Regions from separate parts of the Streptomyces sp. NPDC102283 genome, predicted to be linked through region 1. Evidence: riboswitches for the same ligand, from Rfam matches in the RefSeq annotation. Region 1 holds a riboswitch; each other region holds the start of a gene.
The links. A riboswitch is a leader RNA that binds a small molecule or an ion and turns the genes downstream of it on or off. The one in region 1 is predicted to bind cobalamin.
Positions count from the first base shown of each region.

Region 1 (3,197 bases):
CGGCGGCTGGCGCATCATCCGCACGATGGGCAAGGGCCTGACCGACCTCCAGCCGCCGCAGGGCTTCGCCGCCCAGACCAGCGCGGCGACGGTCATCCTGGCCTCCTCGCACCTCGGCTTCTCGCTCTCCACCACCCAGTCCTGCTCCGGTGCCGTCATGGGCGCGGGCCTCGGCCGCAAGGGGGGCGTGGTCCGCTGGTCCACCGCCACCCGGATGTTCGTCGCCTGGGGGCTGACGCTCCCGGCGGCCGGTCTGATCGGTGCGGGCGCCGAGTTCCTGACCAAGCAGGGCCCCTGGGGCATCGCCGTCACGGCGGTCATCCTGGTGGGCGGTTCGTTCGCCATCTGGGTGGCCTCGCGCCGCCAGCCGGTCGACCACACCAACGTCAACGACACGGACGACGACGAGCCCCAGGGCGTCGTCACCACCGCCATGGCGGCGGTCCAGCCGCCGCCCATCGGCGGCCCGGCCTCCGACCTCGCATCCACCATCCCGGCCCCCGCCTCGGCGCCCGACGACCCGGCCCGGCCGCCGGCCAAGGTGTAAGGACAGATCCGCATGAAAATCGACTGGGCAGCTCTCGCCTCCGTCTTCGGTGTCAGCCTGGTGGTCACCGTCGCGCTGGTCGGCCTCTTCACCCTGGGCATCGTCGCCCTCTCCAAGCAGTCCGCCACGGCCGGAAGCAGCGCTTCCGGCGGGTCGGTGGCGCTGGCGCGCACCGGCGCGTACGCCTGCTTCGCGCTGTGCGTCGCGGCGGTCTCGTACGGGATCTACCTGATCGTCGCCTGACCCCGCACCTCGCACTCCTTCGGGCCGGACACACCCTCCTGTGTCCGGCCCGATGTGCGTCTGCGCACAGTGGAGCCTCGCAGGTCAACAGCGAGTTGACGGCTGTTCGCGGGGCGTGGTGGACTGCCGGAGCCATTTACGGCGACAGCAGAGGAAGCCGGTGCGAATCCGGCGCGGTCCCGCCACTGTCACCGGGGAGCACTCCCCCACACCGGAACGTCACGGCCCGCGACACGCGGACTGGAAGGCCGGGGGAACTGCGGATCCGGAAGCCAGGAGACTCTCGTCGCCGGTCACGTCGAACCAGGGCGCGGACCCTGAGTGAGGACATACGCCATGCCCGGCCGCCGTGCGCCGCTTCCCGTGCCCCCCACGACAGGCCCTCGCGCCGGAACATCCCTCCCCGCGACCGGCTGAGCCGTGCGTGCCGACCGCGTCTTCGCGTACGGCGCCACGGCCGGGATGATCGCCGACGCCCTGCTCGGCGACCCCCGTCGGGGTCACCCCGTCGCCGGATTCGGCCGCGCCGCGGCGCGGGCCGAGACCCGTCTGTGGCGTGACGACCGGGCCGCGGGCGCCCTGCACACCCTCGTGTGCGCCGGAGGCGCCGTGGGGGCCGCCGCGCTGAGCGCGCGCGCCGTCCGGGGACGCCCCGCGCTCGCCGTCGCGCTGACCGCCGCCACCGCCTGGTCCGTGGTCGGGGGGACGTCGCTGGGGCGGGAGGCGCGCGCCATCGGCGGCGCCCTGGCCGCCGGGGACCTGGAGGTGGCGCGGGAGCGGCTGCCGCATCTGTGCGGGCGCGATCCGCACGCGCTGGACGGTCCCGGGATCGCCCGCGCGGTCGTCGAGTCGGTCGCCGAGAACACCTCGGACGCCGTCGTCGGCGCACTGGTGTGGGGGGCGATCGGCGGGGTTCCGGGGCTCGTCGGCTTCCGGGCCGTGAACACGCTCGACGCGATGGTCGGCCACAAGTCGCCCCGCTACCGCCGCTACGGCTGGGCCTCGGCCCGCCTGGACGACCTCGCCGGGTGGCCCGGCGCCCGCCTGACGGCCGCGCTGGCCGTGGCGGCGGGCGGGCGGCCCCGGGAGGCCGTGCGCGCCTGGAGGACGGACGCGGGGCGCCACCCGAGCCCGAACGCGGGGCCGGTGGAGGCCGCGTTCGCGGGGGCGCTCGGCGTACGGCTGGGCGGGACCCTGGCGTACGCGGGGCGCGTCGAGCACCGGCCGGTGCTGAACGGGGAGTCCGGACGGGACGTGCGGGGCGCGGACATCGAACGCGCGGTACGGCTGTCGCGCCGGGTGAGCACGCTGGCCCTCGGCGTGTGCGTGGTGGGCCGGCTGGTCGCCGGGCGGATGGCCGCGGGGCAGAGGCGGGGACGGGGACGGTCATGAACGGTCCGGCAGGGAACGCGGTACGGGAACGGGAGCGGACATGAGCGGCGGACTGCTGGTCGCGGGGACCACATCGGACGCGGGCAAGAGCGTCGTCACGGCGGGCATCTGCCGGTGGCTGGTGCGCCGGGGCGTGAAGGTCGCGCCCTTCAAGGCCCAGAACATGTCCCTGAACTCCTTCGTGACCCGCCAGGGCGCGGAGATCGGGCGGGCCCAGGCGATGCAGGCGCAGGCCGCCCGGGTGGAGCCGACGGCTCTGATGAACCCGGTGCTGCTGAAGCCCGGCAGCGACCGGTCCAGCCAGGTGGTCCTGATGGGGAAACCGGTCGGCGAGATGAGTGCCCGGGGGTACCACGGGGGCCGTCAGGAGGCGCTGCTCGGGACGGTGACGGACTGCCTGGAGCAGCTGCGGGCCACGTACGACGCGGTCATCTGCGAAGGAGCCGGGTCCCCGGCCGAGATCAATCTGCGGCGCACGGACATCGTGAACATGGGGATCGCGCGGGCCGCGAGGTTCCCGGTCCTGGTGGTCGGGGACATCGACCGGGGCGGGGTCTTCGCTTCCTTCTTCGGGACGACGGCACTGCTGGGCGCGGAGGACCAGGCGCTCGTCGCGGGCTATCTGGTGAACAAGTTCCGGGGCGACGTCTCGCTGCTGGAGCCGGGCCTGGACATGCTGTTCGAGCTGACCGGGCGGCGGACGTACGGGGTGCTGCCGTACGCCCACGGGCTCGGCATCGACGAGGAGGACGGTCTGCGGGTGTCCCTGCGGGGTGCGGTGCGGGAGTCGGTCGTGGCTCCCCCGCACGGCGAGGACGTGCTGCGGGTGGCGGTCTGCGCGGTACCGCTGATGTCGAACTTCACGGACGTGGACGCGCTGGCCGCCGAACCGGGCGTCGTCGTGCGGTTCGTGGACCGGGCGGAGGAGCTGGCCGACGCGGACCTGGTGATCGTGCCGGGCACGCGCGGCACGGTGAAGGCGTTGGCCTGGCTGCGCGAGCGGGGCCTCGCGGAC
Region 1 covers NZ_JBIWLQ010000027.1:26,297-29,493, forward strand. The annotation lists gene ACIRJT_RS35535 (anion permease) at 1-547, shown strand, start outside; gene ACIRJT_RS35540 (hypothetical protein) at 560-790, shown strand; cobalamin riboswitch at 940-1,073, shown strand; gene ACIRJT_RS35545 (cobalamin biosynthesis protein) at 1,211-2,182, shown strand; gene ACIRJT_RS35550 (cobyric acid synthase) at 2,223-3,197, shown strand, end outside.

Region 2 (3,197 bases), on a different contig from region 1:
GGCTGCTGGGCGAGGGCGCGCGCGATCAGGACGCGCTGCCGCTCGCCGCCGGAGAGGCTGAGGAAGCCGCGTTCGGCCAGGTGTCCCGCGCCGACCCCTGCCAGCGCCTCGTCGCAGAGGCGGCGGTCCTCGTCGGATGCCCGGGCCACCGGCCCCTGGTGCGGCAGCCGCCCCATGGCGACGATCTCGGCGACGGTGAAGTCGAATTCGGCGACCGCGTCCTGCGGAAGGGCGGCCAGCCGCCGGGCGCCTTCCCGGGCGCTCAGGGTGTGGAGGTCGTCACCACCGATCCTGACGGCGCCCGCCGATGGGCGCAGGGCCCGGTAGACGCAGCGCAACAGGGTCGACTTCCCGCTGCCGTTGGGACCGACCAGGCCGACGAGCTGCCCGTCGGCCGCGCCCAGGGTGACCTGGTCCACCAGCCGCGCACCGGCGATCTCGACGGTGAGCGCGTCGATGTCGATCCGCATCAGATGCCTCCGAAGGAGTAGGCGCGCCGGCGCATGAGGAGGAGGAAGCAGGGAACGCCGATGACCGCGGTGAGGACGCCCACCGGCAGCTCGGCCGGCGCCAGCACCACGCGCGAGAGGATGTCCACCCAGATCAGCAGGACGGCTCCCGCCAGGGGTGCGACGGCCAGGAGTCGGCGGTGGTCCGCGCCGACCAGCATCCGTGCGGCGTGCGGGACCATCAGGCCGACGAAGCCGATCGCCCCGCTCACCGCGACCACCGCCCCGGTCACGGCCGCGGAGACGAGGAAGAGCTCCTTGCGCAGCCTCCCGGGATCGACCCCGAGGGCGGCGGCGGTCTCGTCCCCCATGGCGAGGGCGTTCAGGCGCCGTGCCGACCAGCCGAGGTGCGCGAGGCCGGCGAGCACCGCTCCGGCGGCGATCGGCACGGCGGCCCAGTTGGCCCCGCTCAGGCTGCCGAGCAGCCACATCATCGCGGAGCGGGCCGCTTCCCCGCGCTCGGCCGCGAACACCATGAACGTGGTGACGGCGGAGAACCCGTAGTACATCGCGGTCCCCGTCAGGACGAGCCGGAGCGGGGTCAGTCCGCGTTCGGTGCGGGCGACCGCGTACACGAGCAGCATGGCGAGGAGCGCGGAGAGGAACGCCGCCGTGGACAGGGCCCAGATGCCCAGCGCTCCCAAGGCCCCGAAGATGAGTACGGCGTTGGCGCCGACCGCCGCGCCCGAGGAGATGCCGAGCACGAACGGGTCGGCCAGCGCGTTGCGCACCATGGCCTGGACGGCTACGCCGATGGCGGACAGGCCGGCCCCGACGACGGCGGCCAGCACGGCTCGTGGCAGGCGCAGTTCCCAGACGATGGTGTAGCCGGGGACCTCGTCGGGGCCGATGGCTCCGCCGGTCAGCCCTGCCCACAGGTAGCGCGTCACCTCCGCCCAGGAGAGCCCCGACGCCCCGAGTGCCGCTCCGCAGACGAGTGAGAGGGGCAGGGCCGCACACAGGCCGGCCAGGAGAAGCGGCAGGGGCACGCGCCGGGGTGGCGCCGGTCCGGTGCCGGGGTGCGCGGGGCGCGACGGCTTGGGGGGTATGCGGTCGAGAGACGTGGCCACAGGCAGGTCGCTTTCGCCTTGGGCCGTGCGTCGCGCGATGAGGAGCGGCCCCGGGCGGCGGCCGCCCCGCGCAGCGCCCATTCGCAGTCCACGGCGAATCGTCAGGAGCCTTGTCCGCCGCGGGTGATCGGGCTCACGGAACCCGGGGGCTCCGTCTACCGTTGCGGGTCAGCGCCGGATTTCGACCGGACTTCCCCCGTGGCGGAACGCAGCCTAGCGCGTGCGTTCATCCCGTCCCGGCGGCGGGTGAACCGCAGCAGGACGTGGAAGGTCCGATCGCCCGCCCCGAGAACGTACGAGAATTGCGGGCGCGCCCAAAACCTTCCGCGGTCTCACCAGCTGAGGCGGGCCGCCACCGGCAGGTGGTCACTGCCGGTCGCGGGCAGTACCCACGAGCTCTCCGGCTCCACGCCCCGGACCAGGATCTGGTCGATCCGCACCACCGGGAACGTGGCGGGCCAGCTGAAGCCGAACCCGTCGCCTGACGCCTCCTGCGCCGATCGCATCCGCGAGGTGATGCCCGCGTACGCGCGGTCGTCCAGGGTGCCGTTCAGATCGCCGAGCAGCACCACCCGATCGTTCTGCTCGGCGGCGAGGGCCTGGCCGAGCGACCGCGCGCCGGCGTCCCGTTGGCCCGACGAGAGGCCCGCCCTGGGATTCACCCGTACGGATCCGAGGTGCGCCACGTACACCGCCAGGGGCCCGTGGTCCGTGGCCACCGTGGTGCGCAGCCCACGGTTGTACTCCAGCTTGACGTCGGCGGGCTTCGCGTCCCCCAGCGGCCCCGCGTCCATCTCGACGTCGACCGGCCGGGTGTCCGACAGCGGCAGTCTGCTCCACACGCCGACCGTGCCCAGCACCGTGTGGTGCGGGTACGTGGTCGCCAGCTCCCTCTCGTACGTCCTGCGGGCCCCCGGGTCCAGCTCTTCGAGTGCCAGCACGTCCGCACCGGAGGCGACCAGGGCGCGGGCGGTTCCCGCCGCGTCGGGGTTGTCGGCGCCGACGTTGTGGCTGACCACGGTGAGGTCGCCGCCCGGGTGGGACTTGTCGCTGAGCAGGCCGCCGAAGAGGTTCAGCCACACGACGGCCGGCAGCAGCAGCGCGACGGCCGCGAGGACGGAGCGGCGCAGCAGCGCCCCGCCCAGCAGCAGCGGGACGAGCAGGCCGGACCACGGGAGGAAGGTCTCCACCAGGCTGCCGAGGTTCCCGATCCGGTTCGGGATGCTCGCGTGCAACAGCATGAGCAGGCCCAGCAGCAGCGACGCCGCCGCGAGCACCCGGCCGCGCTTCCAGGTGCCTGCCCTCGCGCCGGTGTGCCGGGGGCCGGTTTCCCCGGGGTCCGCGTCCCGGAGATCGGTGTCGCCCTGCCGGGGACCGGCCGTGTTCACGTCGCTCTGTGCCGTCCCGGCCGTATACCCGTGGCCCTGTGCGGTCCCGGCCGTGTCCACCCGCGTCATCGTCCGTCCTCGCTCGCTGCCGGTCACTGTCGCATCCTCGGGTCCTGGGCGGGGTCGGCATACATACGCGGGCAACCCCGGTCGATCGCTTCCGCGCGCAGTTCGTAGTGCCAGGGTTCGTTCCGGTAGGTCTGGCACAGCCCGTATCCCGCGCCGTGCTC
Region 2 covers NZ_JBIWLQ010000020.1:74,352-77,548, forward strand. The annotation lists gene ACIRJT_RS31410 (ABC transporter ATP-binding protein) at 1-470, opposite strand, end outside; gene ACIRJT_RS31415 (FecCD family ABC transporter permease) at 470-1,579, opposite strand; cobalamin riboswitch at 1,680-1,806, opposite strand; gene ACIRJT_RS31420 (endonuclease/exonuclease/phosphatase family protein) at 1,912-3,036, opposite strand; gene ACIRJT_RS31425 (M15 family metallopeptidase) at 3,060-3,197, opposite strand, start outside.
Region 2: it holds a riboswitch for cobalamin, as region 1 does, so the genes downstream of both, ACIRJT_RS31415 (FecCD family ABC transporter permease) here and ACIRJT_RS35545 (cobalamin biosynthesis protein) in region 1, are expected to answer to the same signal.

Region 3 (3,197 bases), on a different contig from region 1:
GAGGTGGCGAGCCGGAAGGACTCCGTCGCCCACTCCAGGTACGCGGCGTGCTCGGCCGCCCGCAGCGGCAGTGTCTCGCGCAGTGCGGGCTCGTCGACCTGGATGACCGAAGTGCCGCCCGCTTCCAGGTCGTTCACCTCGTCCCGCAGGGCGAGGGCCACCTGGCGCGCGGTGTCGCCGAGCGGCTGGTCGTCGCGGACGAAGGACCAGGCGAGCATGGTGACCGGACCGGTGAGCATGCCCTTGACGGGGCGTGCGGTCAACGACTGCGCGTACGTGGTCCAGCGCACCGTCATCGGCTCGGGGCGCGAGATGTCGCCCGCGAGGACGGGCGGCCTGACGTACCGGGTGCCGTAGGACTGCACCCAGCCGTGCTGGGTGGCGAGGTAGCCGGTGAGCCGCTCGGCGAAGTACTGGACCATGTCGTTGCGTTCGGGCTCACCGTGCACCAGGACGTCGAGCCCGGCCTTCTCCTGGAAGGAGAGGACCTCGCGGATCTCGTCCTTGATGCGCTCCTCGTACCCGGCCTCGTCGATCCGCCCCGCACGCAGGTCGGCGCGCGCGGTGCGCAGTTCGGTGGTCTGCGGGAACGAGCCGATGGTGGTCGTCGGCAGCGGCGGCAGCCCGAGGTGGGCGCGCTGGGCGGCGGCGCGTTCCGGGTACGGCTGGGAGCGGCGGCCGTCCGCGTCGGTGACGGCCGCCGTGCGGGCGCGGACGGCCGGGTCGCGGGTGAGCGCGGCGTCGGTGCGGGAAGCCAGGTCGGCCCGGTTGGCGGCGAGTTCGGCCGCGATGGTGTCCGTTCCCGCGCCCAGGCCGCGGGCCAGGACGACGATCTCCTCGGTCTTCTGCTTGGCGAAGGCGAGCCAGCGGGCGATCCGCGGGTCGATGTCGTGCTCGGCGTCCGCGTCCAGCGGGACGTGCAGCAGGGAGCAGGAGGCGGAGACGTCGACCCGGTCGGCGAGGCCGAGGAGGGTGCCGAGGGTGGCGAGTGACTTCTCGTAGTCGTTGATCCAGATGTTGCGGCCGTTCACGACACCGGCGACCAGGCGCTTGCCGGGCAGTCCGCCGGCCGCCGCGAGGTCGTCGAGGTTCCCCGCGCCGGACTCGGTGAAGTCGAGGGCGAGCCCGTCGACGGGGGCTTTGGCCAGGACCGCCAGCGCTTCGCCGAGCCGGCCGAAGTAGGAGGCGACCAGCAGTTGGGGCCGGTCGGCGAGTCCGCCGAGCTCGCGGTAGGCGCGGGCGGCGGCGTTCAGCTCGGCCGGGGTGCGGTCCTGGACGAGTGCGGGTTCGTCGAGTTGCACCCACCCGGCGCCCGCCGCGCGCAGGTCGGCGAGGACCTCGGCGTACACGGGGAGCAGCCGGTCCAGCAGGGTCAGCGGCTCGAAGTCCGGGGCCACGCCGGGGGCCGGCTTGGCGAGCAGGAGGTAGGTGACGGGGCCGACGAGCACCGGCCGGGGGGTCAGGCCGAGGGCCAGCGCCTCCTGGAACTCCGCGACCTGCTTGGCCGATTCAGCGGTGAACTCGGTGTCCGGCCCCAACTCGGGTACCAGATAGTGGTAGTTGGTGTCGAACCACTTCGTCATCTCCAGCGGGGCGACATCCTGCGTGCCGCGGGCCATGGCGAAGTAGCCGTCGAGGGCGTCGGCGTCGACCGCTTCGCGGTGCCGCCCGGGGATGGCACCGACCATGACGCTGGTGTCCAGGACATGGTCGTAGTACGAGAAATCACCGGTCGGCACCTCGTGGACGCCGGCCCCGGCGAGCTGCTGCCAGGTCTCGCGGCGCAGCTCGGCGGCGGTCTCCCGGAGGGCGTCGGCGCCGACGCGGTTCTTCCAGTAGCCCTCGACGGCCTTCTTCAGTTCACGGTTCTGGCCCTGCCGGGGGTAGCCGTACACGATGGCCCGTGCTGCCGCGGCTGCGGTCTTCGCTGTCACGTGACTCTCCTTCGCGAGCGTGTCTGCGGGACAGACCCCGGGACGGGACGCGGACGCGAAGGGATGACGCATCGGGCGGAGACCGGGACACGGGATCCGTGTCCGTCCGCCTGATGGTTACGCCGACCCGCCCACGAGGTCACCGAGATCTCCGCACGCGAACGGTCGCGTGCGGGCAACGGGCAGGTCTTCGGACTCGCGGGCGCGTCTGCCGGGGCAGACACCTACTGGCCGTCGCTTCCCAGACCCGGCCGGGCCCAGTGCGTATGACGGCGGTCGTTCCCACTCACCGCTGCGGGGCAGTCCCGGATTCCCACCGGGTTCCCTCTTGCGACACCCCGCCTGGCGGACAGGGCGAACCAGCTGCACCGGCCAGCCTAAGGGGACGCCCGGCCCGCGCACACCGTTGCTCGTACTTCGGACGGTGACGTGGGACACGGTCCGGCGTACGTCCCCGGCTCCGGGTCGGACTCCGTCGCGGCGGGCCACAGCGTCGAGCTACGCGCGTTCTCCGCTCGTTCGGCTGTTCGTCGGCGTCGTGCTGACCGCCAGTCAGGTCGGTCGCGTCCACTGGACGTGACAGTGACACAGATGTAACCGAATGGCGTAGGGACTGCGGAACCACCAAGCGTCACAAGCCGTTCTTCTTCCCACTACACGGCCGCCGACCCGCGGCGAGGCCGACCGAGGAAACGGAAAACGCCAGATGAAGAAGACAGTCGGGTGGGCCCAGGACGGCGACGACTGGACGATCACCGTGAACGGCACGCTGTATCGCGCGATCGAACGACCGGCGGACGGCCGGGTGCACAACTACCTGGTGCGGGGCGACGACCTCACCGCCGAATGCCCGAGCCTGGGGCACGGGCTCGGCGTGATCAGGGCGCACGAGACCCGGCGCTGACGCCTCCTGACACCTCGGCCGGTCCGACGACGAGGTGCGGAGGCCCCCGCTGCCCGCGCCTCGACGTGGACCCGTCAGCCATCGGCCGTCAGTCGCCGTCGGCGCCGGGCGGCCGGCTCAGCAGGTAGGTGTCCATGATCCAGCCGTGCCGTTCGCGGGCCTCCGCGCGCAGTCGGCTGACCCGGCCCGCCACCTCGTCGAGCGGGCCGGAGACCAGGATCTCGTCCGGGGTCCCGATGTAGGCCCCCCAGTGGATCCACCACCCCTTGCCCGTCAGATGCGTGAAGCTCTCGTGGCCGTCGAGCATCACGACGAGGTCGCAGTCCTCGGGGAATCCCTGGGCGAGGCGTCGTCCGGGG
Region 3 covers NZ_JBIWLQ010000021.1:3,835-7,031, forward strand. The annotation lists gene metE (5-methyltetrahydropteroyltriglutamate--homocysteine S-methyltransferase) at 1-1,934, opposite strand, end outside; cobalamin riboswitch at 2,119-2,264, opposite strand; gene ACIRJT_RS31870 (hypothetical protein) at 2,641-2,838, shown strand; gene cobF (precorrin-6A synthase (deacetylating)) at 2,927-3,197, opposite strand, start outside.
Region 3: it holds a riboswitch for cobalamin, as region 1 does, so the genes downstream of both, metE (5-methyltetrahydropteroyltriglutamate--homocysteine S-methyltransferase) here and ACIRJT_RS35545 (cobalamin biosynthesis protein) in region 1, are expected to answer to the same signal.

Region 4 (3,197 bases), on a different contig from region 1:
CAGCTCACGCGCCGGAATCGTCCTGCGGGCCAGCCCCTTGGCCTCGGCCGCCCGGTAGGCCGCGTCGAACGCGTCGCCCCACAGGTCGACCAGCTCGGGCACGTCGGCGGGGGAGAACAGCGACCACTGCGTGTCCGCGTCGACCCGGCGCATGAACTCGTCCGGGATCCAGTGGGCCAGGTTGAGGTTGTGCGTACGCCGCTGGTCCTCGCCCGTGTTGTCGCGGAGCTCCAGGAACTCCTCGATGTCCGCGTGCCAGGTCTCCAGGTAGACCGCCGCCGCGCCCTTGCGCCGGCCGCCCTGGTTCACCGCCGCCACGGAGGCGTCCAGCGTCTTCAGGAACGGCACGATGCCGTTCGAGTGCCCGTTGGTGCCCCGGATCAGCGAACCCCGGGCGCGGATGCGGGAGTACGACAGACCGATGCCGCCCGCGTGCTTGGAGAGCCGCGCCACCTGGTGGTAGCGGTCGTAGATCGAGTCCAGCTCGTCCTTCGGGGAGTCCAGCAGATAGCAGGAGGACATCTGCGGGTGCCGGGTGCCGGAGTTGAAGAGCGTGGGGGAGGAGGGGAGGTAGTCCAGCCGGCTCATCAGCCCGTACAGCGAGGCGACCTCGTCCAGCGCCCGCACCGACTCGTCCTCGGCGAGGCCCGCGGCCACGCGCAGCATGAAGTGCTGCGGGGTCTCGATGACCTGCCGGGTGATCGGGTGGCGCAGCAGGTAGCGGCTGTGCAGCGTGCGCAGACCGAAGTAGCCGAAGCGGTCGTCGGCGCCGTCCGCCAGGGCCTGCTCGACGAGCCGGTCGAGGGAGGCCGCGTGGAGCGCGACGAAGGCGGCGGTGCGGTCCGCGATCAGGCCCTCGCGATGGCCCACGGCGACCGAGGCGGAGAAGGACGTCGCGCCCTGGCCCGCGGCCTCGTCGGCGATCGTGCGGGTCAGCAGCCGGGCGGCCAGCCGGGAGTACGCCGGGTCCTCGGAGATGAGCCCCGCGGCGGCCTCGGTGGCCAGCGAGCGCAGTTCGGCCTCGTCGGAGCGGGCGTTGCGTCCGCGCAGCGCGGCGGCGGCGACCCGTCCGGGGTCGGTGTCGGGAAGATCGACGGTGAGGTCGGTCAGGGTCCGCAGCAAAGCGGTCCCGGGTCCGTCGTTCGTGCCTGTTCCGGACGTGGTGGAGGCAGCGGATTCGGTGGCTGAAACCGGATCGGCGGGCGCGATGGTCACGGGGCTTTCCCTCGCTCGGCAGGGGCCGGCGGAAGGCGGGGAGCCGGGCAGCGCGAAACCCGGGGCAGGGCAGCACAGCGACGGCGTCCACCGGCCTATCCGCGAGGCCCGGACGTCTGGCGTCCGGTTCGGTCGAGCCGGACGCGCTGTCGACAGGTCTTCGGACTTGCGGGTGTGCAAAAGCACACCGATCACACCGTTGCGGGACAGTTCCGGATTCGCACCGGATTCCCCTGCGGCGACAGCGAGGTCGAGCATACATGTGGGGGCCGCCGGATGAAGCGGCCCCCACATGTTGTGTCGCGACGATTCAACACACCCCTCAGGAGGGCGCTCCCAGCTCCAGCCGGAAGGTCAGGAGCCGCAGCCCCGGCACCGGTTCCCAGTCCCGTTCGGGGGTCCGCGCGAAGCCGAGCCGACGGTAGATCCTATGGGCTCCGAGCATGGCCGGCTGCGTCGACAGGGCCAGCGCCCGCACGCCCTCGGTGGACCGGGCGCGCTCGACGCACGCCCGCACGAGAGCCTCTCCCACGCCCCGTCCACGCCCCTCGCGGGCCACCGCGAGCATCCGGAACTCGGCCTCGTCCGGGCCCGCGATGTCGCGCCACGACGTGCCGGGTGCGGCATAGGTCACACCGCCGAGCACCGCCCCGTGCGCGTCGAGCGCGACGAGGACCTCGGCCTCGGCCGCCCGTTGCTCCACCGCCCGCAGCTTGAGCAGATACGGGTCCCGCGGGCCGTCCAGCAGATCGTCGCCGAGATACGCCTCGGCGATGATCTCGCCGAGGACGGCGTACTCGTCGGGCTCCGCCGCCCTGATCGTCAGATCCATCAGCCACTCGCTCCCATGTCAGCCACTCGCTCCCACGTCGTTGTTCGGGGCGCCGTCGCCCACCGGCGGCAGATCACCGCGCTCGACCGGCGGCTGCCCGGGGGCGTCGTCGGCCGGCGGCAGCACCTGGTCCAGCTCGTGGTCGTCGGCGCGGTGGGCGGCCCGCGCCGCCGACCGCAGCGTCGCCCGGTCCACCTCTTCGGGCGCCCCGCTCACGGTGACCACCAGCCCGCCCTGTTCCCAGGCGTACGCGTGGCCCGACTCCGTGGCCCGGTACCACTGTTCGCCGTCCCGCTCACAGGTCACCAGGGGCTCCTGTCCGCCGGCGGGCGCGGGGTCCTTCGTGCAGTCGGCCCCGGCGTGCGCCCGGCGCTCCACCCGCAGGTGGAGCTGCCCGCCGTCAGGCGTGGTGTAGACGCTGCCGAACCCGTCGTCGCCGACCACCCCGACCGACTGGCGAGCCAGGGCGTACCCCGGGACCTGGGTCACCCACACGTGCTCCGCGACGGTCTGCACGGCCAGCGCCCGCGCCTCCAGCTCCGCCCGGTCGGGCGCCGGCTCCGCCGATCCGCCCTGCGCCGCCTCCGCGTCGGGCGCCACCTCGGTGCCGCAGCCCGTCGCCGCCGCCAGGGCCAGCGTCAGCGCCAGGGCCGTGAGTACGGGACGGAGCCGGGGCGGCCGGGCATACGAAGTCATGGGCACATCCTTTCGTACGGTGAGGGCTTCGCGCACCGGGAAAACGAGCGGCGCCCGGGCTCGTGCGAGGGCGTGAAAAGGGGCCGCCGCGCCTCTGGAAGGGGTGCGGCGGCCCCGATCGCCGGGTGGTGGTGCTCAGCAGCAGCGGAAGCCCTCGCGGGGATCCGCCTCGCGGGCGTCCATGCGGCTGCGTTCGAAGGCGCGACGGGTCATCACCGGGGTGTCCGGATCGTGGGTCCTCGCGTGCGCCACATAGCGGTCGTACGTGGACTCGCCGGTCAGCTCACGGACGTACCAGCGGATTCGTCCGGCCACGCGGCGTACCTCCGCGACCGTCATGTCCGGCTCCCCGTCTCCGCCTCCTCCTTGCGGATGCCGCCCTCGGGGCCGACGCCGGCGGCGACCAGTTCGGCCTTCTCCTCCTTGGTCGCGAAGAGTGAGGCCGGGGCGACGA
Region 4 covers NZ_JBIWLQ010000022.1:78,188-81,384, forward strand. The annotation lists gene ACIRJT_RS32525 (ribonucleoside-diphosphate reductase subunit alpha) at 1-1,215, opposite strand, end outside; cobalamin riboswitch at 1,349-1,485, opposite strand; gene ACIRJT_RS32530 (GNAT family N-acetyltransferase) at 1,538-2,047, opposite strand; gene ACIRJT_RS32535 (hypothetical protein) at 2,066-2,743, opposite strand; gene ACIRJT_RS32540 (YbdD/YjiX family protein) at 2,879-3,082, opposite strand; gene ACIRJT_RS32545 (carbon starvation CstA family protein) at 3,079-3,197, opposite strand, start outside.
Region 4: it holds a riboswitch for cobalamin, as region 1 does, so the genes downstream of both, ACIRJT_RS32525 (ribonucleoside-diphosphate reductase subunit alpha) here and ACIRJT_RS35545 (cobalamin biosynthesis protein) in region 1, are expected to answer to the same signal.